Regions from separate parts of the Sporosarcina sp. FSL W7-1283 genome, predicted to be linked through region 3. Evidence: riboswitches for the same ligand, from Rfam matches in the RefSeq annotation. Region 3 holds a riboswitch; each other region holds the start of a gene.
The links. A riboswitch is a leader RNA that binds a small molecule or an ion and turns the genes downstream of it on or off. The one in region 3 is predicted to bind cobalamin.
Positions count from the first base shown of each region.

Region 1: it holds a riboswitch for cobalamin, as region 3 does, so the genes downstream of both, MKY93_RS02220 (ribonucleoside-diphosphate reductase subunit alpha) here and MKY93_RS02795 (ABC transporter substrate-binding protein) in region 3, are expected to answer to the same signal.
Region 2: it holds a riboswitch for cobalamin, as region 3 does, so the genes downstream of both, metE (5-methyltetrahydropteroyltriglutamate--homocysteine S-methyltransferase) here and MKY93_RS02795 (ABC transporter substrate-binding protein) in region 3, are expected to answer to the same signal.
Region 4: it holds a riboswitch for cobalamin, as region 3 does, so the genes downstream of both, cobJ (precorrin-3B C(17)-methyltransferase) here and MKY93_RS02795 (ABC transporter substrate-binding protein) in region 3, are expected to answer to the same signal.

Region 1 is NZ_JBBOOL010000001.1:461,234-468,869, forward strand. It holds gene MKY93_RS02185 (chemotaxis protein) at 1-119, shown strand, start outside; gene MKY93_RS02190 (VOC family protein) at 161-556, opposite strand; gene MKY93_RS02195 (arylamine N-acetyltransferase family protein) at 740-1,495, opposite strand; gene MKY93_RS02200 (DUF4181 domain-containing protein) at 1,599-2,036, opposite strand; gene MKY93_RS02205 (hypothetical protein) at 2,167-2,343, opposite strand; gene MKY93_RS02210 (glycerate kinase) at 2,799-3,941, shown strand; gene MKY93_RS02215 (alanine/glycine:cation symporter family protein) at 4,045-5,472, shown strand; cobalamin riboswitch at 5,591-5,769, shown strand; gene MKY93_RS02220 (ribonucleoside-diphosphate reductase subunit alpha) at 5,914-7,636, shown strand, end outside.
Region 2 is NZ_JBBOOL010000001.1:2,549,307-2,556,942, forward strand. It holds gene MKY93_RS13145 (AEC family transporter) at 1-187, shown strand, start outside; gene MKY93_RS13150 (acyl-CoA dehydrogenase family protein) at 366-1,523, shown strand; gene MKY93_RS13155 (DUF1273 domain-containing protein) at 1,520-2,077, shown strand; gene MKY93_RS13160 (hydrolase) at 2,124-2,663, opposite strand; gene MKY93_RS13165 (malate synthase G) at 2,932-5,121, opposite strand; cobalamin riboswitch at 5,479-5,612, shown strand; gene metE (5-methyltetrahydropteroyltriglutamate--homocysteine S-methyltransferase) at 5,756-7,636, shown strand, end outside.
Region 3 is NZ_JBBOOL010000001.1:578,487-586,122, forward strand. It holds gene MKY93_RS02780 (transglycosylase domain-containing protein) at 1-1,579, opposite strand, end outside; gene MKY93_RS02785 (DUF1934 domain-containing protein) at 1,740-2,168, shown strand; gene argS (arginine--tRNA ligase) at 2,165-3,832, shown strand; cobalamin riboswitch at 4,563-4,693, shown strand; gene MKY93_RS02795 (ABC transporter substrate-binding protein) at 4,838-5,824, shown strand; gene MKY93_RS02800 (FecCD family ABC transporter permease) at 5,817-6,809, shown strand; gene MKY93_RS02805 (adenosylcobinamide amidohydrolase) at 6,811-7,636, shown strand, end outside.
Region 4 is NZ_JBBOOL010000001.1:3,589,699-3,597,334, reverse strand. It holds gene MKY93_RS18830 (energy-coupling factor ABC transporter ATP-binding protein) at 1-713, shown strand, start outside; gene MKY93_RS18825 (energy-coupling factor transporter transmembrane component T family protein) at 707-1,504, shown strand; gene truA (tRNA pseudouridine(38-40) synthase TruA) at 1,510-2,247, shown strand; gene rplM (50S ribosomal protein L13) at 2,421-2,858, shown strand; gene rpsI (30S ribosomal protein S9) at 2,878-3,270, shown strand; gene MKY93_RS18805 (DoxX family protein) at 3,347-3,892, opposite strand; cobalamin riboswitch at 4,194-4,369, shown strand; gene cobJ (precorrin-3B C(17)-methyltransferase) at 4,503-6,185, shown strand; gene cobK (precorrin-6A reductase) at 6,195-6,977, shown strand; gene MKY93_RS18790 (precorrin-8X methylmutase) at 6,967-7,632, shown strand.

The DNA.
Region 1 (7,636 bases), 120 kb from region 3:
TCTCTTCGCTAATCACGGACGATCTTAAGCATAAAGGATTGAGCGTCGGGGCGGACGATCAAGTGAGCAAGCCGGAAATTGCCGAGCTTGTATTGAAAATCGATAAGTATATATTGTAAGAAAAGGAGACTCCAGTTGATTCTGGAGCCTCCTTTATTTATTACGGAAGATTTAATTGCCAGGAAATACCGTACCGATCATTTAGCCAGCCAAACTTCTTGCTGAAACCATAGTCATCCAGCGGCATAAGAGCTTGTCCATCCTGGATCAGTTTCCCGTAAAGATCGTCCAGCTCCTTTTCCGAAGTGCAAGTGAGGTAGATTGAAAACGAAGGAGTGAAGGAGAATTCATGTTTTAAATTACTGTCGATGCACATAAATTCCTGCCCCTTCAAAGAAAAGGTCGCATGCATCACCGTTCCTTCATCCCCGGCTTCATTCGCTCCGTAGCGGGTGATGCTTGTAATTGCCGAGTCCTCAATAAGTGATGTGTAATAATTCATTGCTTCTTCTGCATTGCCATCTTGGAACATTAAAAATGGTGTAACTTTCTCCATATAAATCAATCCTTCCTCTGTTTTCTTAAGTTTCTAACATGCTACTGCCGGCTTCTTTTCGATTGTCCAATACATAATAAGCTGCATTTCTTTGTAGTGGACTGATGCTGAAACATGTTCTTTCATTGGTAGGGGAATGCGACCAACCATTTTGGGGACATGTCAGCCTAATGAAAGAGTATATCATGATTCCTTAAGATGAATACCGAAGTATCGTTCCAGAACAGCAGCCCTTTCGCTGTTGTGAACGGTTGTCTCTTGTTTTTCCCCATTGTGAGTGACGACTAAAGTATCCCCTGAAAGTGTAATCCGGCCATCCGAAGTGGCAATCGTGATGAGTTCTTTGTTCGTAAAATGGGAATCGGGGGAGGTTTGATTAAAATGGCATGCCTCTTCAAAGTCCATTAACTTTTTAGGAGTTATGTCAAAGCGAAGCAACGTATTCCATTCAGCATCGTTACCTTTTCTTTGCAGGTCAAAAATACTCTCTTCTATCTTTTCTGCACGGTATACCCCGCTGACGTCTTCTTGCGGTTCGCCTGTTAAGGGGAGTGGCATTCTAGTAGAGTCGCCAAATCCTACATCGACTAAATAAGGCTGATCTAGTTGGACAATCTGGGCGGCATGACTTTCTTCTTTTGCCCAAGTGCCTTTGGGGGTTCTCACGGTTCCAGCTATCAAATGATTGTTGAAGCCAAGCCCTTGCAGTAACCAGTTGAATAGCCCATTTAATTCATAACAAAAACCGCCGCGCTGATTCAGTACAATTTTGTTGTAATACGTTTCTACGTCTAAGGGAATCGGAACATTGTGCATCACATCTAAATTTTCAAAGGGAATATGCAGCATATGTTGCATCTGAAGTTGGGAAAGCGTTTCAATACTTATCCCTTTTATGTCCTTTAGACCGATTCGTTGCAAATATTGACTAATTTCCATATCGAGATGCTCCTTTACGTAAATTATTTAATTTACTGTCTGTTATGGTAAAACCTTTTAAGAAAATTGGCTTCAATAGTACTGTATGTGTATATTTTTAAGTCTACCCAAACAAGCCGAAAAAATCAGTCAAATACATTGAAAGTAAGAGCATTGCAAGAAGAACTAATTGAGAAGTTGTTAAAATGTAAGCATTTTTATTTTCTGCATACTTCCATTCCATAATAGCTGTAACGATTTCAGTTATGAAAATTAATGCAAACAGTAAAATGTAAGGTTCTAAAAACAAGATTGGATCCGATGGCAGTCTTGATACATTGACGATGCTTCCGACTATGATAGCAACAATAAAGACAATTCGAATGGTCCAATCAATCTTTTTATGCAATGCATTCATATGGTTATCTGAAAATAACTTCTTCCTTTTAACTTTAAGGATTTTTCTCATAATGGCATTAAACGAAAAAAACAGCAGCCAAACAACGAATAAAAAAAGGAAGAACGTTGGCCAAAAAGATGATCCCACCCCGAAATAAATCATATTTATCTCATCACACCTTAGTTATTTATTTAAAAAGGTATCTATACGCAAGATAATTGTATATTGCAATCTGGAACTGATAGGGATTGTGCTTATCCGTTTATCAAGTCCGGCAGGTGAATAAAACTTCTCAATTATTACCGCTTCCTTTGTTGATCTTGCTGGAAAACACAGTCATCAAAACAATAAAAACAGGCAATAGACTCCACAAAAAGAATCCCCATTGATGTGTAATTAAGGATAATGCTAAAAAGAAAGCAAGAACTATAATTGAAATATACACGGAACGTTTTTGGTAGTTATTCATCCTGCACACTCCTTTTTCAAGTTATCTAAATACCTTGTATTCCTACACGTGTTATTCCACACAAGGAATTATTATGTTGGCCTCATCAAGCTATTTATCTCTGTTTTCTTTCCGTGCTTCCGTTCCCATCAGTATTTTTAATACGTCCTTTTATGTTTGACAGGATGACTCCAATCAAAGCGAACAAGTTTAAACAAAAGGATAGTAAATAATATGTACTTGTTGACCCTTCTAGAAGATAGGACCCATATCGCAAAGTATTGATCACTAAGATAACCAATAGTAGAACAAACATTTTACTATTCATTGTTCATTCTCCTTTCTGAAAGTTCACCTAGCTTACCTCTCGTACTTGCCGTTGATTATATCGTACTCTCAGAAAAATTGAAAATATCAGTTTCGAAATGTCTGTTCTTTGTAAATCTGCTACACTACCAATAAAAGGGGGTGAGACGATGAAAGTAATCATTGCGCCTGATGCATTCAAAGGAAGTTTGACAGCCGAGGAAGCTGCAGAAGCGATGCAGACAGGTGTCAAAAAGGTATTTCCACAAGCGGAGACAGTGTGTTTGCCTGTCGCAGATGGCGGGGAAGGCACATTGTCGGCTCTTATATCTGCAACGGGAGGCGTGTATAAAACATTTACTGTACGCAACCCCCTCGGGCATTTAGTAGAAGCGCAACTTGGAGTACTCGGTGATGGGGAGACGGCAGTGGTGGAACTTGCGCAAGCTTCTGGGCTGATGTTACTTGGGCCTGGTGAATTGAATCCGATGGAGGCTTCGACATTTGGCACGGGAGAATTGATTCGCCATGCGCTTGATGAAGGGCATCGCAAGTTGATCATCGGTTTAGGAGGAAGTGCGACGAATGATGGAGGAACCGGTTTGTTGGAAGCGCTAGGTGTCAGGTTTTTTGATGCGCAGGGGAAGTTGCTGCAGATGAACGGCTCTTCGCTTTCCCTCATCGATAAAGTAGATGCGTCGCAGATGGATAAGCGTTTGGTAACGACGGATATTCGGATTGCATCGGATGTGGAAAACCCTTTCGTCGGTGAAAATGGTGCTTCGTACATTTTTGGACCGCAAAAAGGAGCAGATACAAAAGCGGTGAAGTTGCTGGATGAAGGATTGCTTCATTTTGCGAATAAAACAGCCAAACTTACTGGTATGCGTCTCCATAAACTGAAGGGTGCAGGAGCTGCGGGAGGTAGTGCAGGCGCTTTGCTGGCTTATTGCGGGGCGCGATTGGAAAGCGGGATTGAAGTAGTGTTGGAGGCCATTGAATTCGCAAAGCATATACAATCTGCTGATTTCATTTTGACGGGCGAGGGCAAGACGGATCGCCAGACGCTGGATGGCAAGGCATTGCTGGGAGTTGCGAAGTCAGCGAAAGTTTGCGGAGTTCCTGTCTTCGTCATTTCAGGGGCGATTGAAAAAGGTACGTGCGGGGAATTGAGTGAGTGGTTCTCTGAACTGCGTGCTTTAGACGACGGCAGCAAGACGCTGGTTGAGTTGATGGCGAATGCATCCGGGCTGCTCTGCAGGGAGACTGCCCATTTGATGTCAGAAATAAAAAACAGCGATTTATTCTTGTGATATAGTATACTGATAAAATCCGGTTTCGTCAGTGCGAGATTATTTGCTTTGCGATGCGTATTCGGATAGTTAGCAGGGTATAGATAAACAAGGAGGTGGTCAGATGTTTCAAAATGCTTTGGACTGGCTGGTAGGACCGGCGAATAACTTTATTTGGACGTATATCTTAATAGGACTTTTACTCGCAGCTGGGGTATATTTTACGATTCGCACGAAATTTGTACAAGTGCGTTTGTTCCGTGAAATGTTTCGTTTGATCGTGGAAAAGAAGGAAGGGAATGACGGAGTTTCACCTTTCCAGGCGTTCACCATCAGTGCGGCTTCGCGTGTCGGGACTGGTAACGTGGCAGGGGTCGCCCTTGCAATTGGAATTGGTGGACCCGGCGCGGTGTTTTGGATGTGGATTATTGCGATCATTGGAATGGCGACCGCATTCATCGAGAGTACGCTCGCGCAAGTGTATAAAGTAAAAGATGGTGAGACGTTCCGCGGTGGACCAGCGTATTATATGCAGAAAGCGCTCGGAAAGCGGAATCTAGGAATCGCTTTTGCTATTTTGTTGACACTATGTTTCGGTTTCATTTTCAACGCAGTACAATCCAATACGATCAGCCAATCCTTCATGAATGTTTTCGGTATTCCAGATTGGGGTGTCGGTCTCGGATTGGTAGTACTTACAGCCATCATCATCTTCGGCGGTGTCCAGCGCATTGTCAAAGTGACGCAGACGATTGTTCCCGTGATGGCAGTATTCTACATTCTGGTTGCGTTGTTTATCGTTGTCATGAATATTACGCAGGTTCCTGCCATGTTCATGTTGATTGTTGAACATGCATTTGGCATCAAGGAAATTGCGGGCGGTGGAATTGGGATGGCGATCATGCAAGGGGTTCGCCGAGGACTATTCTCCAATGAAGCCGGTATGGGTAGTGTGCCGAATGCTGCTGCGACAGCCAATGTTTCGCACCCGGCAAAACAAGGGCTCGTACAGAGTCTTGGTGTATTTTTCGATACGATTATAATTTGTTCGGCTACGGCATTCATCATCTTGCTTGGCGGACTATATCAGTCTGGTGAAACGGATGGAATTTTGCTGACGCAGGCATCGATGGCAGTGCATGTCGGGGCATGGGCTCCGTATTTCATTGCGGTCGCGATCATGTTCTTCGCATTCAGTTCTGTCATCGGTAATTATTATTACGGTGAGACGAATATCGAGTTCATTAATGCAAATAAAGGATGGAAATTACTATATCAGATCTTAGTTCTCGTTATGGTATTCTTCGGCGCGGTAGCAAAAGTACAAATCGTATGGGATATGGCCGATCTCTTCATGGGTGTAATGGCAATTCTGAATCTGATCGTCATCCTACTTCTCGGAAAAGTGGCTTTTCAAGTCCTCGACGACTTCACTGCTCAAAGACGCCAAGGGAAAAATCCAGTATTCAAAGCCGAAAGCATTCCTGGCCTAAAAGGCGCGGAATGTTGGGAGGAAACCCCTACGGATCCAGAAGATCGATTGCGTGGGTGAGTTCCGCTGAAACAATAAAGTCGTAGTTCAGAAGTCCAATTCTGAACTGCGAACTTTTTTAGTTCTTTACAGTTTACACACAACATGTTAGGGTATAACTTGTACATAAGACACTATATATAGTATTTTGATGAATCGGTACCTATAACGGTTTAAAAGGGAATCCGCTAAAAACGGAGCTGCCCCCGCAACTGATGGTATTGACGACTGTCCGTAATTATCCACTGCCTTAGGCGGGAAGGATGGACAGAAGAGAGACATGCCAGCCAGGAGACCTGCCATTCATCATGCGATACATTCTTCGGGGTTGGAGAGTGGAAGCGAAACGCAGAGGTTCTTGTTTGCCTGTCGTTTTCCGCTTACTACCATCCGTCACATGATGACTCCCGATTGATCGGGAGTCTTTTTTTGTTTTTTATTATTTTTGAGGGAGCGGATATTATGGCTATTATTCATGAAACAATCGGTCTTGATTTATTGATGGAAAATCTACAGGAAGAGTTCGGGGAACAGGAAGTTGAGCCATTAGTCGAAGCGAGCCGGCGTTATCAAGAGCTGCATCCGGAAAGTTCAGCAACGGATTGGACGAATGCGATGGTCTTGGAATCACTGAGCAGAATCGATGAAGCGAATACCTACTGGACGTTCGTAGCCGCGCGGATTTATCTATATGATGTGTATGCCAAGCAAAAAGCGCTGCGTGGCGCAGATGTTTATACCGACTTTGCGAAAAATGTAGAACGCTTGGTGGAGCAAGGACTCTATACGCCGATGTTGACGGAGAAGTACAGCCGTGAAGAACTCGACGAAATCGGCCGTTTACTGGAGCCGACCCGCGACCTTTTATTTACTTATATCGGATTAAAAACATTGGTGGATCGCTATGTCACAGTGAACTTCTCCAAGCAAACGGTAGAGCTGCCGCAAGAACGCTGGCTCGTCATCGCGATGACATTGATGCAGGATGAAACGGAAGAGCGCATCCATAAAATTGGGGAAGCATACTGGGCGATGAGCAATCTTTACATGACGGTTGCAACTCCGACTCTGTCGAATGCAGGGAAGATGCACGGTCAGTTATCGAGCTGTTTCATCGACACAGTGGATGACTCCTTGCAGGGCATTTACAACAGCAATACGGATATTGCGAACTTATCGAAATTCGGCGGCGGGATTGGCGTCTATATGGGGAAAGTCCGTTCACGCGGTGCATCTATCCGAGGATTTGAAGGTGCTTCAAGCGGTGTGCTGCCATGGATCAAGCAGTTGAATAACACGGCAGTCAGCGTCGATCAGCTCGGTCAAAGACAGGGTGCGGTAGCGGTGTACTTGGATGTGTGGCATAAAGATATCTTTACATTCCTCGATTTGAAGCTGAATAACGGTGACGATCGTTTGCGTGCACATGATATTTTCACAGGCGTTTGCTTGCCGGATCTGTTCATGGAGAAAGTGGAATCGCGCGAAAACTGGCATTTATTCGACCCGCATGAAGTACGGACGAAGATGGGCTATTCATTGGAAGACTTTTATGATGAGACAAAAGGAGCCGGCTCGTTCCGTGAGAAGTATGAGGAATGTGTCAATAATCCGGAGTTATCACGCGAAACGGTATCTGCGATTGAAATCATGAAACGTGTATTGCGCAGCCAACTGGAAACAGGCACACCATTCATGTTTTACCGCGATGAAGTGAACCGGATGAACCCGAATAAACATGAGGGAATTATTTATTCTAGTAATTTGTGTACAGAAATTTTGCAAAATATGTCGGCTACCACATTCGAATCGGTTTCATTGGAAGACGATATGGTCGTTACACGCAAAAAGCCGGGCGATTTCGTTGTTTGTAATCTATCTTCCATTAACTTAGGAAAAGCGGTGATGGCGGACGTGCTCGATCGCCTGATTACGATCCAAGTGCGAATGCTCGATAATGTCATCGATCAAAATAAAATTCCGGTGGTACAGGCACAACGTACGAATGCGCGTTACCGTGGTATCGGACTTGGTACATTTGGCTGGCATCATTTATTGGCATTGAAAAATATGCAGTGGGAATCCGACGAGGCTGTGGAGTATGCAGATGAACTTTACGAAAAAATTGCATATCTGACGATCAAAGCGTCGATGGAACTGTCGAAGGAAAAAGGCGCATATCCAT
Region 2 (7,636 bases), 2.0 Mb from region 3:
TTTACCGGTTGATGATTTGTTGAAAGTGGTACTGATTATCCAAGCAGCAATGCCTGGATCAGCGAATACGACAATGTTTGCAGTTCAATTTGGAACGGAGCCAGATTTGGTCTCGTTTACGACACTCACAACGACATTGTTAAGTCTTTTGACAATTCCAATCGTTCTCTATTTCGTCATGATGTGACGTCATTTCTTTTATAGATTTTTTTATTCGTCAGAATGGTATTTTTTTCGATTATCTAGTATACTATACTTTCATGTCCTTGACGGAGACGATCAAGGATCTCGTAGATTTGTGCAGATCTTATATACGAAAGAAACTATAGATAAATGAAGACTGAAGTAGTAAGGACGTGTTTCTCGTGTCGACAGAACTTTTTATCACAACGGACTTTCAACGCCGATGGGTCAATGAATTGACTGAGGCAGGTCCGTTTTTCAGCAGCTTTTCAGAGCAATCTGATACGCTGTCCAAATTCCCAAAAGAGAATATTCAAAAACTCGTGGAAATGGGCTACACTACGTTGACACTCCCGAAGGAATTCGGTGGTGAAGGCATCTCCGTAACGGATATGGTGTTGTTTCAAGAAACGATTGCTCGTTTTGACAGTGCGACTGCTCTAGCTATCGGCTGGCATCAAGGCGTAGTCGGCGAACTGTATGAAAATCGCAAATGGACTGCGGAACAATTAGCGCAATTCAGCGAAGCTGTTCAGCAAGGTGCACTAATCAACCGTTCTGTAACCGAGGCTCAAACAGGAAGTCCTACGCGAGGCGGTCGCCCCCAGACGACGGCAACACGTTCTGCAGGCGGCTGGGTGATTTCAGGAGAGAAAACGTTCACTACAATGGCTCCTGCCCTTACCCACTTCCTAGTATCTGTATGGATTGAAGAAAAACAGCAAATCGGTTTCTTCTTGATTCCACGTGAATCAGAAGGGCTGTCCATCAAAGAAACATGGCATACGATTTCCATGCGCGGTACAGAGAGCCAGACGCTCGTTTTGGATGACGTAAAAGCCACGGATGATCAGTTAGTGGAAGTGAATGAAGCACCACGCGGCAATAAGCTCAATGGTTGGCTTCTCCACATACCGGCTTGTTATTTGGGAATCGCACAAGCTGCTCGCGATTACGCGGTTCACTTTGCGGCAACTTATCAGCCTAACAGTTTAGATGAGCCGATCGCTTCCCTCTTCAATATTCAAACTCAAATCGGCAAAATGGATTTGGAGCTCATTAAAGCACGCCATCTCCTCTATGATATTGCCTCGATTTACGATGACGAAGCACGCCGTGTTCATCTGCAAAATGAATTAGGTGCCGCAAAGTCGATTGTTACGAATAGTGCAATAGAAATTGTTAATCTCGCAATGCGAATTGTAGGGGCGAAGAGTTTGGAGTTATCGAATCCACTACAGCGCCATTATCGCGATGTACGCGCGGGTCTTCACAATCCTCCGATGGATGACATGACGATAACAAAATTAGCTCACGCGGCGATTAACGAACAAAAATGACGAAGCGAATCATAGTAAGTGGATACAAAGCACATGAATTAGGGATCTTCAATGAACAGCATCCGGGTATTGCGATTATTAAAAAAGCATTAACGGACCAGTTGCTGACCCTTCTGGATCAAGGACTAGAATGGGTTATCGTCAGCGGCCAGCTCGGCGTCGAGACTTGGGCAATCGAATGTGTTTGGGAGTTGCAAGAGGAATACCCGCAGTTACAATATGCCGTGATTACACCGTTTCTTGATCAACAAACGAATTGGAATGAGACGAAAAAAGAGCAGTATGAACAAATCATCGCGCTTGCAGATTATACTGTCAGTTTAACGAACAAGCCATACGAAGCACCTTGGCAATTTATTGAGAAGAATAAGTTTCTGCTTCGTAATTCAGATGCACTGTTGCTTGTTTATGATGAAGAGAATGAAGGCTCTCCGAAATTTATCAAACAAATGGCCGAACAATTGACAGAGACGACAGACTATGAACTTTTGACCATCAGCGCCGATGATCTTCAGCTTATTGCAGAAGATTTACAGCGAGAAAAATGGGAATAAAAAAAGCGAAATGCCAAACATTATGGCTATTCCGCTTTTTTATTTGTTATTTTATGATTTTCAACACTTTTTTAAATTCGTCCGTCCCCGCTTCACCAATCAGTTCATATAAAGCAGTTTCCACACACGTCGCAGTAACTCCAAGCCCCTTCATTTTCTCGAGGCCGATTTGTTTATTCGCTTCCGTCCGTGAAGTGACTGCATCTTCAACCACTTCGACTTCATAACCTTGCTTCACTAAATCTGCCGCTGTCAGATATACGCAAATATGCGTTTCAATTCCTGCAATTAATACTTGTTTGCGGCCCGAGCTTTCCAGCTGTTTCATAAATTCTTCATTGCCCGCCGCACTAAATGTCATTTTTGCGATGGGTTCCTGACCTTCTAGTAAACTGGATAAAGATTCAGTCGTCGGTCCCAGTCCTTCAGGGTACTGTTCCAACCAAAGTATTGGAACATTTAACACTTGTAATCCTTTGATCAGTTTCTCCAGATTATCATGCAACGTCTTACTATCTTTAACAATTTGCGCTAGCTTACCTTGTACGTCCACTAATACAAATAGCGTTTGCTCTTTTTTCAGCATCTCATTTCCCCCTTTTTAATAATTATTGCTATATAAACTGAAATAAATAACTTACACTCAAAGTAAAACGTAGGAACCGTTGATTTCCATTCCAGGCGGACGCTTTCCGCGGGGCGCGGGAGTCGCCGCCTTCCACTCCAATCAACTGAGTATCCATTTCTGCACAATCTCATGTAAAACTTTAATTAACATATACAGTATACCATATTTACAGATTTATTAGAAAAACAGCTCCTCTTCCAAATTAGAAGAGGAGCTATTAGTGTAATTAATTTTGTACCGTTGCTTTTTGTTTCGCTTTGGCTTTTGCTTCGATTCGTCGGGCGTGCAAGATTGGCTCTGTGTAGCCGCTTGGCTGTTCGGCACCTTTGAATACTAAATCGCAAGCTGCCTGGAAAGCAATAGAATCGTCATAGTTGGGAGCCATTGGCTGATAAAGTTCATCGCCAGCGTTTTGCTCGTCAACGACCTTCGCCATTCGTTCCAATGTTTCCTGGACTTGCTCTTTTGTCGTGATGCCGTGACGTAGCCAGTTTGCGATATGCTGGCTGGAAATACGCAATGTTGCGCGGTCTTCCATTAAACCTACGTCATTGATATCCGGAACCTTAGAACAGCCAACTCCTTGATCAATCCAGCGAACAACATAGCCAAGGATCCCCTGCGCATTGTTATCCAACTCTGATTGAATTTCTTCTGCAGGCCAGTCTGTGTTCGGCGCCAACGGGATCTCTAGGATTCCATCTCGGTAATCAATTGCGCTGTCGACATTGGCTTGAACTTCTTTTACATTGATCTCGTGATAGTGCAATGCATGCAATGTAGCAGCTGTTGGAGATGGCACCCACGCTGTGCTTGCACCTGCTTTTGGATGGGCGACCTTTTGCTCAAGCATTGCAGCCATCATATCCGGCATAGCCCACATTCCCTTACCGATTTGAGCATGTCCAGGAAGACCAGTCTTAATTCCGACAGCAACGTTGGATGCTTCATAGGAAGCTAACCACTTGGAAGCTTTCATATCATTTTTGCGGATAACAGGACCCGCTTCCATTGAAGTATGAATTTCATCACCTGTACGGTCAAGGAAACCTGTATTGATGAATGCAATCCGTTCTTTCACCGCATGGATTGCAGACTTCAAATTCAATGACATTCTGCGCTCTTCATCCATCAAACCGATTTTCAGCGTATTGCGCTCCAAGCTCAATAAATCTTCAATGCGGTCAAATAACTTATTGGCAAATGCCGCCTCTTCCGGGCTATGCATCTTCGGCTTAACGATATAAATTGAACCATGTCTGGAGTTTTTGAACTCTGCATCATCTTTCAGATTATGTGTTGCAATCAACGAAGTTACGACACCATCTAAAATTCCTTCAGGTACTTCGTTGCCGTTTTCATCTAAAATCGCATTATTTGTCATCAAATGACCTACGTTACGGACGAACATTAATGAACGGCCGTGTAGCGATAGCTCTTTGCCGTCTGGTGTTTTGTATGTGCGGTCAGGATTCATTCTTCGAGTGACCGTCTTGCTGCCTCGTTTGAACGATGCTTCCAGATCACCTTTCATCAAACCTAACCAGTTGCGGTAGACCCCCACTTTATCTTCAGCATCTACTGCTGCGATCGAGTCTTCACAGTCCATCAACGTAGAAAGTGCTGCTTCCAAAATCAAGTCTTTCACACCCGCCGCATCGTCTTTCCCAATTGGATGGTTTCGATCGATTGCAATTTCGATATGCAATCCGTTATTCGTCAACAAGACAGCGGAAGGTGCGTCTTCCGAACCGTTAAAGCCAGCCAGTTTAGAAGCATCTTTCAAGCCTGTTTTATTGCCATTCTGAAGTGTCACTTCAAGTTTTCCACTAACGATTGCATACGCTGTGGCGTCTGCATGTGTCCCTTCCGCAAGCGGTGCTGCTTGATCTAATAACTCTTTTGCAAAGTTGATAACTTTCTGTCCTCGGATCGGATTGTACTGTACGCCAGCTTCAGCTTCACCTTCATCACTGATGACATCCGTTCCGTACAATGCATCATATAGACTTCCCCATCTTGCGTTTGCCGCGTTCAACGCATAGCGGGCATTGTCGACAGGCACGACCAATTGGGAGCCTGCTTGAATAGCGATTTCATCATCGACATTGGAAGTTGTCACTTGGAAGTCCTCAACAATCGGTTCCAAATAGCCAATTTCCTTTAAAAATTCTTTATAGTTAGCAGAATCTGCTGTTTCTTTATTGTTTTGATGCCATTCATTGATCTTTTTTTGCAATTCGCTTCGTTTCTCTAACAGCGCTTTGTTTTCAGGAGCAAGTTCATGAATGAGCGAATCAAAGTTTGTCCAAAATTGTTCTTTTTGGATTTCTAAGCCTAATAGAACTTCCTCATTAACAAAGTTGTATAGTTCTTTTGCGACTTGCAGCTTGCCTACTTTTTCATAATTTGTCATAGAATAAAGCCACCCCTTAAGTTTTTTTGCGCTGCTCTGTTGTATAACATACAGCGATAAACACGATTCTTCCTCAATTGATCATAGGTGCCCCCACAGCCAATAATCAAGATTTCTTCGTATGAATGACGATTCATGTCCTAATTTGAAGTCGTGTTATTACTTATCATACCTAAACTCTATAAAACTTTCAACAGAATTGTGTAAATTTTCACACCTTCTTTTTTGAAAGAGAATTTGTTACTTTTGTACAGTTATATAACAGATGACAAAAAAAGAGTATTGCTTAATTATCTATTTACCAGCAAGTTGACACTCAACGAACCTTATGATAGTTTTAGAGACAATCATCATGAATTGAATAGTTTGAAAACAGGTGAAATGATCATTGCTTTCATTTCTTAAAAGGGAATCCTTTTCTTGGAGCGGTCCCGCCACTGTGAAGACGTGCTTACGTCCAGCCAGATACCTGCCTGTTTTCATAACGCTTAATCCTACGGTGAATAGGGAGGTGTTAGACACACGGCAAACGATGCACGCTTATTTAGGCATGCATTTTACACATACGTGCATTTCTAACATTCTTTGTTAGGAATGCTTTTTTTATTGGATAAAATCATGAGGGGGAAATCAAATGGTAAAAAGCAGTATTGTCGGCTATCCTGTTATTGGCGAAAACCGGGAGTGGAAACGAGCGTTAGAAGCATTTTGGGCAGAAATAATTTCGGAAGAAGAACTTCTGCGGACAACAAAAGACATCCGTTTAGCCAACCTGAAGAAACAACAAGACGCAGGAGTAGACCGAATTGCAGTCGGCGATTTCACATTGTATGACCGGGTGCTCGATACATCCACAATGTTCGGAATCATCCCTTCACGCTATCATTGGAAAGGCGGTCAAGTGTCGATATCCACTTATTTTTCAATGGCACGCGGTAATGACGATGCTGTCGCTTCCGAAATGACGAAATGGTTCAACACGAACTATCACTACATTGTCCCCGAGTATGAAGGACAACGTTTTCAATTGACTGAGAACAAACCACTTACTGCATACCGCGAAGCAAAGAAAGAACTCGGTATCGAGGGGAAACCTGTTCTACTCGGCCCCTACACTTTATTGAAACTTTCTAAAGGGTATGAAGAAATAGACGTACCTTCTATCATTCTGCAATTGATTCCTCTTTATCAAAAGGTATTGCAAGAATTACAGGATGAAGGCGTTCAATGGGTGCAAATTGATGAACCAATTCTTTGCACTTCCATTTCTTCTGATGAAATGAAAACCGTAACTGAAATTTACTTGCAGTTAACAAAAAACATAAATAGCTTGAACGTTTTAGTGCAAACATACTTTGATTCAGTTGAGCACTATGAAGCAACACTTGCATTACCAGTAGCTGGAATTGGTCTTGATTTCGTGCATGGCGGTGTCAAAAACTTGGAAAACCTTAAGAAATACGGCTTCCCTGATGATAAAGTACTCGCTGCTGGTATTGTGGACGGTCGGAATATTTGGCGATCAGATTTGAACGTCAAGCTGTCATTACTAGGAAAGATTCAACAGCATGTAGAGTCCGGAAACGTTTGGATCCAGCCATCCAGCAGTCTGCTTCACGTACCCGTGACAATTCAGTCAGAGCAGAAATTAGATTCAACAATTAAGAATGCACTTTCATTTGCGGATGAAAAAATTAAAGAACTCAATGTACTGAAAGCTGCGTTGCAACAAGGTAAAGAAAGCGTCGCTTCAGATTTCAAACAAAATGAAGCCGCTCTTACTGCATTCAATCAACTCCCTGCCCGCAAACGCGAGGAGGTTCGACAAGCAAGTTCAGGCAGTACTTTGTCTGACAGCAAGCGGAATCTGCCGTTCGCAGAGCGGAAATTGAAGCAGCAAGAGAAGTTCCAATTACCTGTATTGCCTACAACCACAATCGGCAGTTTCCCCCAAACGCCTGAAGTACGTATAACACGTACAAAATGGAGAAAAGGCGAAATTACGGATCAGCAGTACAAAGACTTTGTAAAAGCGGAAATTAAGGAATGGATCCAAATCCAAGAAGAACTCGGACTTGATGTGCTCGTGCACGGGGAATTCGAACGGACGGATATGGTAGAATATTTCGGCGAAAAGCTGGATGGTTTTGTCTTTACGGAAAAAGCTTGGGTGCAATCCTATGGTTCCCGATGTGTGAAACCACCAATCATTTATGGAGATGTTGTATTTACGAAGCCGATGACGGTAGAAGAATCCGTATACGCTAAATCACTGACAGATCACGAAGTAAAAGGTATGCTGACCGGACCCGTGACGATTTTGAATTGGTCATTTGTTCGCGATGACTTGACCAGAGAAGAAGTGACCAATCAAATTGCTCTCGCACTGCGTAAAGAAATCGAGTCGCTTGAAGCAGCAGGTATCCATATGATCCAAGTAGATGAACCGGCACTTCGAGAGGGGCTCCCATTAAAGCAATCCGAATGGAATCATTATCTCGACTGGGCTGTGAAT
Region 3 (7,636 bases):
TCATTAAATGCGTCAGCACGAAGGCATCTTGTTTCGATAGGATCTGTTTAGGTTTCTTTTGCTCATATTCATAAACCACTTTCCCGGTTGAATCTGTAATCGACAACACCATTTGCGGTTTGACTTGAACACCTTCTGATGCAATCCGATTATAGGCAGTCGTCATTTCCAACAGTGTCACGTCAGACGTTCCGAGTGCAACTGCAGGGGATTCCTGGAACGATACGTCGATGCCGAGACGCTGTGCCATTTTGGTGTACTGTTTATAGCCAATTTCCTCCAACGTTTTCACGGCATAAATATTATCCGAAATCGCTATAGCCTGTGCCAATGAAATCGGCTTACCTGCGAATTTCCCATTAATATTGCTCGGTTCATACGTTGAGCGACCGTCATCATACGTGAAGATGGTCTTCTCCGCAGTCATAAACGTCAGCGGGTTGAATCCTTTTTCCAGCGCGGCGGCATACAAGATCGGCTTCATCGCGGAACCAGGCTGTCGTTTCGCTTGTGTGACCCGGTTAAATGAGCTTTCCGCAAAATCCACACCGCCGACCATCGAGGTGATATAACCGGTGTCTGCCTCCATGGATACGAAACCGACTTGCAATTCGTTCTCTGGCATCCATTCTTTGATGACATTTTCTGCGGTTTGCTGATGTTGCTGGTCCAGCGTCGTGCGGATCGTCCAACCTCCTTCAGCAGGCACACGCCCTTTTTCCGCCAATATTTCCTCTGCTTGCTGCCAGGCCGCATCTAAAAAATACGGTGCGACTTGTTTCGTTTCTTTCCAGCTTTCCGTTTTCAACACGATGGCCCCTGTAGAAGCACGTTCTTTTTGAGAAGATGTGATGTATCCGTACTTTTCCATTTGATTTAACACAAGAAGCTGGCGGTCGCGTGATCTTTCCGGATTATCAAGCGGCGAATAAATCGATGGTCCTTTGGCGATTGCTGCGATCGTCGCAGCTTCTTCCAACGTTAGCTCATTAGCCGATTTCGAAAAATAGAAACGGCTTGCTGCTTCCACACCATACATACCGTGACCGAAATAAACTGTATTCAGATACCCTTCTAAAATCGTATCTTTATCGTAAAATACTTCCAACCGATAGGCAAAGAGTGCTTCCCGAATTTTTCGTGTCCAGGACTTCTCATGAGTTAAATATAAATTCCTCGCATATTGCTGAGTAATCGAACTGGCACCCTGCGCTTTACTCATCGTTTTGACATCTTTCAAAACAGCTCCTGCAATTCGAGAGTAATCAAAACCATTATGCTCATAAAATTGCCGATCTTCCGTCGCGATGAAGGCGTCTGCTAAAAAAGGGGAAACATCGTCTAATTTTATCCAGTAACGGCGCTGCTGTGAAAAGTGATCTCCGATCTGATGACCATTTTGATCCAAAAATAGCGAAGCCTTCGGAACGCTCAGTGACGGAGCCCCAAGTATTTGAGCGTAGAGTCTCAACGCGATCATCACTGTGACCGCAGCCGTAATCAATGTTATGGAAATCGAAAAAATACGCTTTCTATACTTTTTCCGATTCGTCGTTTTTTTATAGTCGGTACGTTTCATTGAACATCCCATCCCGTTCCATTCAGTATCTTTTGCTAGTATGGGAAGGATTGGTTTGGATTAAACGGCGCCTGCAAAAAAGTTTGGATTCGGTAACATTGAAAGTGGCAGTGAAAGAAGTGTATAATGAGTAAATCTATCTACATAAGGCGGTGAACGAATGGAAGCGCCAAAACAGCAAAAAGCGGTGCTTGTCCAGCTCCGTTCTAAAATTCAGCATCCGGGACAGCCGGCGGAAACACATGAAATGCAGGCGACAGGACAAATCATTGAAAAAAAAGGACAGGCCTATCTATTGTTTGAAGAACAGACAGAAGGTATGCCGTCTGTCCGTACGACAGTGAAGCTTCATGCGGAAGACGCGTTTATCATGCGAAAAGGCGGCGTTCAGATGAGATTGCCGTTCCGAACGGATGATGCGAGGTTTGGTACATATGGAAACGGCCCAGCCATCATGGATTTGTTGGTCGAAACGAAAAAACTTCAGTGGACACCAGGGATTTTTTCAGTAACCTATGATTTGCATGCAGAAGGAAATTTATTAGGGAAATATCAATTGACAATAACCTATTCGGAGGTAACGAAATGAACGCAGTGGAACAAATTCAGCACGAAATTAAAGAGGCATTGCAGCAGGCGGTTGAGAAGACAGGGCTCGTTGAACAGTCAGAGATGCCAGAAATTAAACTGGAGTCACCGAAAAATAAGGAGAACGGGGATTACGCAGCGAATATCGCGATGCAGCTTACGAAACTTGCAAAAAAACCGCCGCGCGCAATTGCAGAGGCGATTTTAGAGCAATTGGACACGTCTAACACGGCAATCCAAACGATCGAAATTGCAGGTCCTGGTTTCCTCAATATCCGTCTAAAAGCTGACAGTCTCGCAGATGTTGTCAAATCGGTGCTTGATCAAGGTGAAGCATATGGTCATTCCGAAAGCGGTAAGCAGCAGAAAGTCCAAGTGGAATTCGTCTCTGCGAACCCGACAGGTGATTTGCACCTTGGACATGCACGTGGAGCTTCATTAGGCGATTCACTTTGTAATATTCTTGACGCAGCGGGTTATGATGTTTCGCGTGAATATTATATTAATGATGCAGGAAATCAAATCAATAACCTGGCATTGTCCATTGATGTCCGTTACTTCGAAGCGCTCGGTTTGGATAAAGAGATGCCAGAAGATGGCTACCGCGGACCTGATATCATTGAGATTGCAAAGGGGTTGGCGGAGGAACACGGCGACCGTTATGTACAAATGCCGGAAGAAGAACGCCTGGCATTTTTCCGTGAGCACGGTCTTCAAATTGAATTGGATAAATTGAAGAAGGACTTGGCTGATTTCCGAGTTCATTTCGACAACTGGTTCTCTGAAACATCGTTATATAACAACGGTAAAATTGAAGTAGCGCTGAATAAGCTGCGTGAAAATGGCCATGTCTATGAAGAAGAGGGAGCAACTTGGTTCCGTTCCACGACATTTGGTGATGACAAAGACCGCGTGCTGATAAAACAGGACGGTTCATTCACATATTTGACGCCGGACATCGCGTACCACGAAGATAAACTGCGTCGCGGATTCGATAAGCTCATCAATATTTGGGGAGCGGACCACCACGGCTATATCCCGCGTATGAAAGCAGCAATCCAAGCACTGGGTTACGATCGCGACACGCTAGAAGTGGAAGTAGCGCAAATGGTTCAGCTATACAAAGACGGTGAAAAGTTCAAGATGAGCAAGCGGACAGGGAAAGCCGTCACGCTGCGTGAACTAGTCGAAGAAGTAGGACTTGATGCCGTACGTTATTTCTTCGCTATGCGTTCAGGCGATGCCCAAATGGACTTCGACCTTGACCTGGCAGTTTCCAAATCCAATGAAAACCCGGTTTACTATGCACAATACGCGCATGCCCGGATCTGTTCGATTTTGCGTCAAGCAAAAGAGCAAAACTTACAAGCTTCAACAGACAACGTCACTCAATTGCAAGACGAAAAAGAACTAGAACTGTTGAAAAAAATCGGCGACTTCCCGAAACTCGTCAGCGACGCCGCACGCCTGCGCGCACCGCACCGAATAACGACGTATATCCAAGAACTCGCTGCTGCATTCCATAGCTTCTACAACGCCAATAAAGTGCTTGACCCTGAAAACAAAGAACTATCCGAAGCGCGACTCGCCTTGGTGACTGCAACAAGCATTACGATTGCCAATGCATTGAAACTAGTCGGCGTAGAAGCACCTGAACGGATGTAATTCCGGATTCAAATTAAACAAGCCAAGCAAGAGTTATCGACAACTCTTGCTTGTTTTTTATTTCCGCTCTGATGCTGATTCGTTTTCTAGGAACTCTCTTTCATTCAATGAAAGTACCGAGGAAGTCCGTTTTACTTTTTAGACATTTGTCGTAGTGTAGGAAATGTCCGGTTTGCACCATGTTTGGCACGGTTAATGTGAGGGGTGGCTCGGTTCGCATACACTTTGGTTCGGTCCTCTGTCTTTCTAGTTTGTTTATGAGGTAAAGAGGTTAATGAAAGTGGCTTAGAATTGATACCTTCTAGAGGTGAATGTATAGCGTTAGGAATTCTTTTTTATAAGTTAGTTCAATGGGCGATACTTATTTACTCGTTACATACAATGGTTTCACTTTATATCACCTCTATTTATTTAGGGATTGGAGCGTAAGACGGTCGACTCCGGGAGGATCAGCGTGCGCCTTGAGACCCCGCAGGTAGCGCAGCGGACGAGGAGGCTCAAGCCACGCCCTCCGGAAAGCGTACCGTCTGGAGCGTAGATCCCGGTGTACGTACTGTGGGTTATTTTAAGTCCCATTCGGATAGTGATTCCTACTTTTTCAGTATTTATTTTAATAAAACGCTTGATTGGAGGTAAGAAAGCGTCCCGCCTGAAGCTCGAATCCCCGGACACAAACACGCACTCCGGCTGTACAACAGTCCGTTTTATAGTATAATAGAGCACGATTACAAATTACATAATTCCAAAAGGTTCTCTAAGTCAAATAGAGATGAAAAGGGAAATCGGTAAAAGCCGATGCGGTCCCGCCACTGTACGTGCTCCATGCACAAGCCAGGTACCTGCCTTTTAGGAAATGAAGTTCCGCAGCAGCCTACGAGGATAGGCACAGTGGTGGTAATCTGACATAGATTTCATCCTGTCCAATCCTTCGAAATGACCGAAGGATTTTTTTTATGTCTGCGGCAGACTACGTAATAAGTAATGAACGCAAAGGGAGGAAATCACATGAAGAAGTTTTGGCAGCTGTTGCTGACAGCGATGCTGGCAGTCCTTGTGCTTGCAGCATGCGGTAACGACAGCAAGAAAGAAGAAACACCAGTCGATTCTGATCAACCAGCAGAAACGGAACAGGAAGAACAAGCAGGAGGAAATTCTTCCAGCTATCCATATACAATCAATGATGCAGTCGGAGAAGATATCACATTTGAAAAAGCTCCGGAAACTGTCATCTCGTTAATTCCAAGCAATACAGAAATTTTATTTGGCATCGATGCAGGTGATAAAGTGATCGCTGTCACGGAAAACGATGATTTTCCAGAAGAAGTGAAAGATCTCGATAAAGTCGGAGATTATAACGTCAACGTGGAAAAAGTTATTTCATTGAAACCAGATGTCGTTTTCGCGCATGATATGATGTTAGGCTCTGGTGAAGAAGGCTTGAACCAAATTCGCGACGCGGGCATCCAGGTAGTCGTTATACCGACTGCAGAAACATTCGAAGAAACATATGAAACGATTAAAATCTTCGGCGAAATCATGGATAAAAATGAGGAAGCTAATAAGATCGTAGAAGATATGAAAGCAAAGGTTGAAGATATCAAAGCGAAAGCAGCGGATATCACAGACAAGAAAACGGTGTTAGTGGAAAACTCAGATGCACCAGAAATTTATGCGCCTGGTAAAAACACATTCCCGCAGCAGTTCTTGGACATAATCAATGCAGAAAACATCATCACAGAAGAAGGATGGGTGATGATCAGTCCTGAAACGATCGTCGATGAAAGTCCGGACGTCATTCTTGTGTCCTACAGCTATGTGCCGGATGTTGTTGAAAACATTAAGAAGCGTGACGGTTTCGATACGGTCACTGCAGTGAAAGAAGATCAAGTCATTCAAGTGGATGAAAATATCACAAGCCGGACAGGTCCGCGTTTAGCGGACGGATTGGAAGCTTATGCAAAAGCGATCTATCCAGAGGTGTTTGGTGAGTAAAACGGCTATCGCCTATACTGTGTCAATTGCCACGCTACTTGTGGCAATTTGGCTCGGTGTATCGATCGGCACAGTGAAGATACCGATTGAGACGCTATGGAACGATGCAGATGCAACTGCGAGCAATATTCTTTGGAAAATCCGCATGCCGCGTGTGCTGCTGGCTGGAATTGTCGGCGCATCTCTTGCAATTTCAGGCGCTGCTTTCCAAGGATTGTTGAAAAATCCATTAGCAGATCCATACACCCTCGGAGTGTCATCCGGTGCCTCTGTAGGCGCTGTGATTACACTCTTTTTTGGTATCTCCCTGCCGTTCTTAGGCGCCTTTACCTTACCCGTCTTCAGTATGGTCGGGGCAGCTGCGACGATGTTCTTGGTCATCGGCTTTGCCCGTCTGGTCGATCGGTCAATGAAAATGGAAACGATCATTTTAACAGGTATTATTTTTGGTTCGTTTTTAGGTTCTGTTTTATCCTTGATGATTGCGTTAACACAAGAAGAGCTGCGCCAAATCATTGGCTGGCTGCTCGGTAGTGTCTCCATGCGCGGTTGGAAATATATCACGATGGTGTTACCGTTTTTCATCATTGGTTCATTCATTCTTTGGCTTAATCGCAGGGAACTGAACGCCATGCTATTTGGTGAAGAGCGTGCACATCATTTAGGAGTCAATGTGAAACGCCGTAAAATGATGATTTTGATCGGCGGCTCTGTACTGACAGGCTCTGCGGTTGCAGTTTCCGGGACCATCGGCTTTGTCGGCTTGGTTGTTCCGCATATGACGCGCTTGATGTGGGGGTCGGATCATCGGCATGTCTTGCCGTTGTCCTTATTTAACGGAGCTTCCTTATTGATTATTTGTGATTTAGTGGCGCGGACGATTATTTCGCCGGCTGAACTGCCTGTTGGTGTCATTACGGCATTTATCGGGGCTCCAGTCTTTGCCTACATCTTTTACAAGCAACGCAGAAAAGGAGCGATGTGACATGCTGCAGGTAGATGAAGTGTCAGGAGGATACGGTAAGGAACCGGTTGTACGGGGGGTGTCATTCCACGTAGAAAAAGGAGAGGTCCTTGGAATTTTAGGACCGAATGGCAGTGGGAAATCCACGCTGTTGAAAATTATTTCAGGCATTTTACCGAAGCAAGGCGGAAAGGTCACGATTGATGGAAAATCCGCTTCCGCTTATACACAGAAACAATTTGCACGAAAAGTGGCAGTGTTGCCGCAGCTTCATGCCCATGCATTTTCCCATACGGTGAAGGATACCGTCGGGCTCGGGAGATATCCACATCAGACCGGGCTGTTCTCCAGTTGGTCCGATCAGGACGAACGTGCAGTACAGGAAGCGATGAACTATACAGGTATCACGCGCTATGAAGATACGCCGATTGAGTTATTGTCGGGAGGCGAGCAACAGCGTGTATTTGTTGCCCAAGCGCTCGCCCAGGAAGCACCGATTTTATTGCTCGATGAACCGACGAATCATCTGGATATTGCGCATCAGCAACAATTGCTCGATACCATTCGCAATCAAGCGCATCAAAAGGGCATCACCGTTGTTTCTGTATTCCACGATATTAACTTAGCGGCGCTTTATTGTGATCGATTGCTGTTAATGAAGAATGGTGAAGTGGCAGCAATCGGAACACCGCAGGAAGTTGTACTTGAACAGGAAATTCGCTCGGTTTATGAGGCACGCGTCAAAACACAGCCTCACCCAGAAATGCCGAAACCGCAAATGACGCTATTGCCGGATTTGAAAGAAGAAACAGAGCAGTTCCGGATCATGAAAGAAGATGTGAAAATTC
Region 4 (7,636 bases), 3.0 Mb from region 3:
GTCTTCTAAAACCATCGGAAGGCGTCGTTAAAATTGGAGATACGATGATTACATCTCAAACAAAGGGAAAGCAACTAAAGGATATTCGTCATCGAGTCGGCATTGTATTCCAGTTTCCTGAGCATCAGTTGTTTGAAGAAACAGTTGAAAAAGATATTATGTTTGGACCACTCAATTTCGGTGTTCCTAAAGAAATTGCTCGTGATCGGGCGCATGAATTGGTGAAATTGTTGGGATTGCCTGAGGATGTCCTGCAGAAGTCTCCTTTTGAGCTGTCAGGCGGCCAAATGCGGCGTGTTGCGATTGCCGGGGTATTGGCATTCAAGCCATCGATACTCGTGCTAGATGAACCGACAGCAGGCTTAGACCCAAGGGGTCGTAAAGAAATCATGGAACTGTTTCATAGGTTGCATGAAACGGAAAATCTGACGACGATATTAGTGACGCATAGTATGGAAGACGCGGCACGCTATAGTGATCGGATTCTTGTCATGCATGAGGGTACATCGGTCATGGAAGGACCACCCGAAGAGATATTCGAGCAGGAGGAACAGCTACATTCATATAGGCTTGGTATTCCTCGTTCCGTTCATTTCCAGAGAAAAGTGGAAAATATGATTGGTCAGCGCTTTGGACGTATAGCTTTGACGGAAGAGATGCTAGCGCAGGAGCTGTCTGTTGCTATCGAAAGGAAGGGAGAGCGGCCATGTTAGAAAAAATGATCATTGGCCGTTATATTCCAGGAAATTCGATCGTTCACCGAATGGACCCGCGTTCGAAACTGCTTTTTGTCTTTCTATTCATCATTGCTGTATTTCTTGCAAATAATGTTGCATCTTATGCAGTATTGTTTGGCTTTACAGTATTCGTTATAGCTTTAGCAAGGATACGTCCGTACTTTTTGGTCAATGGCTTAAAACCGGTCATCTTTTTGATTGCTTTCACGCTTTTACTGCATTTATTCTTTACACGCGAAGGCGTCATCTTATTTGAATGGAAATTCATCAAAATTTATGAAGAAGGTTTGCGAATGGGAATTTTTATTTCTATCCGATTTTTGGTGTTAGTTTTAATCACTACGATACTGACACTGACTACTTCTCCAATATCGATTACCGATGGATTGGAGACGCTACTGAATCCCTTCAAAAAGCTGAAGTTACCTGTGCATGAATTAGCTTTGATGATGTCAATCTCCTTGCGTTTCATTCCCACATTAATGGATGAGACAGATAAAATCTTAAAAGCCCAATTGGCAAGAGGGTCTGATTTGAGTACTGGCTCGATAAAAGAACGGGTGCAGGCAGTCATCCCATTGCTGGTACCATTGTTTGTCAGTGCGTTCAAACGTGCAGAGGATTTAGCGGTCGCTATGGAAGTGCGCGGTTATCGTGGAGGCGAAGGACGGACAAGATTTCGTCAGCTGTCCTGGCAAACGAGGGATACCGGTGTCCTGATTTCGTTTGTTATATTAGTGGCCGTGTTGGCTTGGGTAAGGAAGTGAATAGAATGAATCGGATGAAAGCAACGATTGCATATGACGGCACGAATTTTGCAGGCTATCAATCTCAGCCGAATATGCGAACAGTGCAATCCGAAATTGACAAAGCGTTAGTCAAGTTGCATAAAGATTCCTCGGTTTACTCTGTAGCAAGCGGACGAACTGATGCGGGCGTCCATGCGCTCGGGCAAGTCATTCATTTTGATACACCACTGGACTTAGCAGATCGTTGGAAGATGGCTCTAAATGTATTGTTGCCGAAAGATGTGCGGGTAGTTGAAGTAGAAGAAGTGGCTGTTGATTTTCACGCGCGTTATGGAGCGACAGGTAAGACCTATGTGTACAGATGGTCTTACAGTGAAGTGCAAAGTCCATTTGAACGGAATTTCGCAGTCCATTTAGGCAGATGGAATCCCAATGTAGAACGGATGCAAGAAGGAGCTCAGCATTTAATCGGGACTCACGATTTCACGAGCTTCTGTTCAGCGAAGACAGCTACAACAAACAAAGTCCGAACCATTCGGAAATTGTCGCTCGAGCGGCAAGGGGATCATCTTGTACTTGAAGTGGAAGGTGATGGGTTTCTTTACAATATGGTGCGTACAATTGCGGGTGTTTTGCTGGCGGTAGGCATTGGTTGGGACGAGCCTGAAGACGTCAAGAAAATACGTGACGCAAAAGATCGGAAAATGGCCGGCAAAACAGCGCCGGCACACGGTTTGTACCTTATGGAAGTGACCTATTGAGCTCATGGCAACTAATCCTGGCGTTTTCATAAAAACGCTTGACTTTAATTGGATTTCAGGTTAACATGATAAATGGTATTTCAATAACCCCACAATAAGCCCCGGAAAGTTTATTTGTGTTTAGGGATAGAGAAAACAACGGAACAGATTGATATTTTTAGGAGGATTACACTATGCGTACAACATTCATGGCTAAAGGTCACGAAGTAGAACGTAAATGGCTTGTTGTCGACGCTGAAGGACAAACGCTTGGACGTCTTGCTTCAGAAGTTGCATCACTTTTACGTGGTAAACATAAACCAACGTTCACACCACATGTTGATACAGGTGACCATGTCATCATCATCAATGCAGAGAAAATCGAATTAACAGGTAACAAATTGAAAGATAAAATTTACTACCGTCACTCAGGATATACAGGCAGCATCAAGCAGCGTACAGCTCTTGAAATGCGTACAAACTATCCTGTTAAAATGCTTGAACTTGCGATCAAAGGAATGCTTCCAAAAGGTCCTCTAGGTCGTCAAACAATCAAGAAACTACACGTATACGCTGGAGCAGAACATCAGCATGCAGCACAAAAACCAGAAGCATATGAGCTTCGCGGATAATTAAGAGGAGGAAACACACTTGGCACAAGTACAATATATCGGCACTGGCCGTCGTAAAAGTTCAGTAGCTCGTGTACGTCTAGTTCCCGGCGAAGGCAAAATCGTCGTTAACAATCGTGACGTAGAAGACTACGTACCATTCGAAACACTTCGTGAAATCATCAAACAACCATTAAATGTAACTGAAACACTTGGAAGCTACGATATCCATGTGAACGTTCACGGTGGTGGCTACACAGGTCAAGCAGGCGCAATCCGTCACGGCGTTGCACGTGCATTGCTTACTGTAGACCCTGATTTCCGTCCAGCACTTAAATCTGCAGGACTTCTAACGCGTGACCCACGTATGAAAGAACGTAAAAAATACGGTCTTCGTGGCGCTCGTCGTGCACCTCAGTTCTCAAAACGTTAATATTGGGTTCACTTCAATTTTTACGATCTCTTCCCGAGTTTTCAGGAAGAGATTTTTTCATTTTCGACGTCTACCTTCATAAATTGTCATTCTTCACCCAAGGCGTACCAAGCATCGGCAATGCCCAGCGGTCGAGTCCATACCAGCCGGCTACTTTCCATGCGAGTACGAGCCAAGTTGCGAGAATGAACAATAGGGGGTTCGTGCTAAGAGTACCTGCAAACAGAAAACTGACATTCATGAACGCACCGAAGAAAGCAGCAATTCCTGTCAACAATCCGAAGATCAAACCGAGACCAACAAGCATCTCCCCATAGGCAACTATGAAACCGAATACCTTGGCGTTCGGCAAGACGACATTTTCCAGAAATGATGCATACCAGTTGGTCACATCTCCGCCTTCAGTCGATTTTTTAAGAGCGCCGCTTACAAATCCATGGATGGCGACACCTGCATTTTCACCGGTCCATGCATCGCTCATTGCTTTTCCCCAGCCGGCCTTCAACCAAGCAAATCCGACATAAACCCGAATGACTAACCAAATAAGTCCGGAGCGAGAATCGTTGAATAAAAACTGTGAAATGGGGTTCTCTGGTATTAGGATTGCTTTATTTTCCTTCATAATAACCACCTCCAATGAACAGTTTACACTACAACTTAATGCCTATCCAAAAAGTTCACAACCTTGTAATTAAAGAGTGTGAATAGTTTACGAAATGTATAAATATGCTTGACTTTGATGGGATGATTCTAAAATATAACAAAGTTATCCTGTACGTATCCACCTTGCTCATGATAAGTTTTGTATAGGAATAGAAATTACAATTATCCAAAGCGTTTCCAGAATCTAGTTTATGGATTCATAAATAAATCTAAAGGAAGTTTGTAGATTTAGAGATTGTATGTTATATTTATGAAAATTAAATAAACTAATTTAAATAAGTGCTCACATAGTGAGGTAAAAGGGAAACTAGTGAAAGTCTAGTACAGCCCCCGCTACTGTAAAGCTGATGAAATTACAATACCACTGAGAAATCGGGAAGGTGTAAGAGTAAAATGAAGCTTGAGTCAGGAAACCTGCTTATTTAAACGACACATACTTTTCGGAGGGAGAAGTATAGGCGGGACAATAAAATTAATTGTTTTATGTTTCAGTATGATTTCTATTATACTTTCACATGCCTACATTCCTTTGAAAAGGAGTGTAGGCATTTTTTATTTGGAGGGAAACCATGAAAAAGGGAAAAATTTTCGTCGTTGGATTCGGTCCCGGAGCTACTGAACATATAACAGGACGAGCATTAGAGGCGCTGCAAGAAAGTAATTATATTATTGGTTATAAAACGTACGTAGAGTTGATTAAGCATTTAGTAACAGCGAAGTCCATTGTTAGTACAGGCATGACTGAAGAAGTGTCACGTGCACAAGATGCTGTTAAGAAAGCGGAGGCTGGCGGTATTGTTTCAGTGATCTCGAGCGGTGATTCAGGTGCATACGGTATGGCTGGATTAGTTTATGAAGTGCTGATTGAAAAAGGTTGGACTGAAGCAGAAGGAATTGAAGTGGAAATTGTGCCAGGTATTTCGGCGATCAATTCATGTGCGAGCTTACTGGGCGCACCTGTCATGCATGATGCTTGTACGATCAGTTTAAGTGACCATTTAACACCTTGGACTGTTATCGAAAAACGTATTGAAGCAGCGGGGATGGCGGATTTTGTAGTAGCTTTATACAATCCGAAAAGTGGACGTCGGACGCGTCAAATTGTAGAGGCACAAAGGATTTTACTGAAATATCGTTCCCCTGATACACCTGTAGGGCTAGTGAAAAGTGCTTATCGTGAAAATCAACATATTGTCCTGACAACATTAGCGGAAATGCTAGAGCATGATATCGGGATGTTGACTACTGTTATTATCGGTAACTCTTCGACTTTCTTTTATGATAATAAAATTATTACTCCGAGAGGATATCAACGTAAGTATACATTAGGGGAAGGTAAACAAAGTTTAAAACCGCACCAGCGTTTGAAAAAGGAGGCGGAACCATGGGCGCTTGATCAAGAAACTGGGGAGGCGCAGTCCGGTCATGAAGAAATTATAAGTAAGAAACCAGAGCACACACCAATGCCAAAACAGGCAGAAGTGGAACGGTCAGAACCAGCACCGGAACAAAAGGTTCAGTCATTGGATATGGCTTTAAAAGCACTATCTATGGTGACGAAAGAGGAAGTGGAAAACCCTTTTTTGGTGAGACAGCCGATTGAAGATATCTTTGAGTTTTCCGTTTCACCAGGCGTTGCCAACAAACTGATTACAGCAGAACAAATGCGTGTATTGGCTGAAGTCGTTGGTGAGAAAGGTACCTTGGAATATACTCCAAACCATCATTTTGTAGTAAAGGTTACGACAGATGACCCTGAAGCGATTGTTGAAAAGCTAGAACACATTAACTTGACTGTTATGCCGGCAGGGGAAGTCTTAAAAGTCAAAGCTTGTGATTTTTGCTATGGGGAAAAGGCGGATTCTATCCCATACGCGGAAGAAATCGCAGCGAAGTTTGAAGGGATGAAGCTTCCGAAGCAGTTGCATGTCGGATTCAATGGATGCGGGATGGCGTGTTATCGCCCGGTGTTCGATGATATCGGCATCGTTTATCGGAAGAAAAAATTCGATTTATTTATTGGAGCGAAGCCGGTTGGTCGTACTGCTCATGCGGCTCAGCCGGTTGCAGAGGGAATTGAACCGGAAGATTTAATTCCGCTAGTAACAAAAATTATAGAAGAATACGAACAAAATGCGCATCCTAACGAACGTTTCTTCAAGTATTTCAAACGTGTTAAAAAAGTTTTGAATTATAACTATTACGATATGAGCTGCAAGATTGAAGTAGAGCCAGCACCTTGCGGGGACTAGGAGGAAACTATGATTTTATTTTTAGCAGGCACTAGCGATGCTAGAGCTCTAGCCATTCATTTACAGGGTCTTGGCTATCCTTTAATCACCACGGTCGTTACCGAATCTGCAGCTGAAAGTTTAAAAGCAAATGATCTTTCCTATCTGGTAGGAAGACTAACAGTGGAGGACATGATCGCGCTAATCCAGAAGCATGAGATGACTTGTGTCGTCGATGCCAGCCATCCTTACGCAGAAGAAGCATCGAAAACCGCAATGGAGGCAGCAAGAGTATGCGGGATTCCATATATTCGCTATGAGCGGCCAAAAGAGGAGTTTGTTTCTCCTCTGATTACCGAGGTTGAGAGTTATGAAGACGCTGCTAAACTTGCTCAAACGCATAAAGGGACAGTTATGTTAACGACAGGCAGTAAGACATTGGAAGTATTTGCGAAGTATTTATTGCGTGACGAAATTCGGATGCTTTGCAGAATGCTGCCGAATGTAGGGAATATGGAGAAATGCGATAAGTTAGGAATTAAACAAAAAGATATCATCGCGATTCAAGGACCTTTTTCCGAATCACTCAATAAGGCTTTATGCGAGCAGTATGACGTGACGTTAATGATCACAAAAGAAAGCGGTAAAGTAGGTTCTGTCGATGAAAAAATAACGGCGGCTCTGGACTTGGAGATCCCTGTCATTCTGATTAAACGACCAAAGGTTCAATATGAAAATTTCTGTACGTCTTTCGAAAAAGTTACTCAACTATTAGGAGGTTTTATTGATGAAAAATCCAAACATGAACTTTAATACAAAATTCACGCCACTGACTGTAGATCCAGATAAAATTTACGACCATAGTTTCGCGATTATCAAAGAAGAAATGGGAGATCACCCGTTTACAGATGAACAATGGATGGTTGTTCGCCGAGTAATCCACGCTTCAGCAGATTTTGAATTAGGACGCAGCATGATTTTTACACCGGATGCTCTTGAAGCAGGTATTGAATCAATTTTAGCAGGCCGTCATGTAGTGGTGGACGTGCAGATGATTGAGAGTGGTTCAGGTCGCAAACGTTTCCAGAAACATAACAGTGACTTGCATTGTTATATTGCGGACGAGGATGTCGCGAAGGAAGCGAAAGCCGAAGGAACAACACGCGCGATCATTTCAATGCAAAAAGCAACACGTCTGCATGAAGGTGGAATTTATGCTATCGGTAATGCGCCAACAGCGTTGCTAGAGTTGATTCGTTTAATTAAGGATGGCGTCGCTAAACCAGACTTGATTATTGGAATGCCAGTAGGCTTTGTTTCGGCAGCAGAATCAAAGGACGAGTTAGCAGTACTCGAAGGGATTCCATTTATTACAAACAAGGGGAGAAAGGGTGGCAGTACAGTGACGGTAGCCGCACTGAATGCCATTTCGATCATGGCAGATGAGCGCGCAAAGCAAACGAACTAAAAAA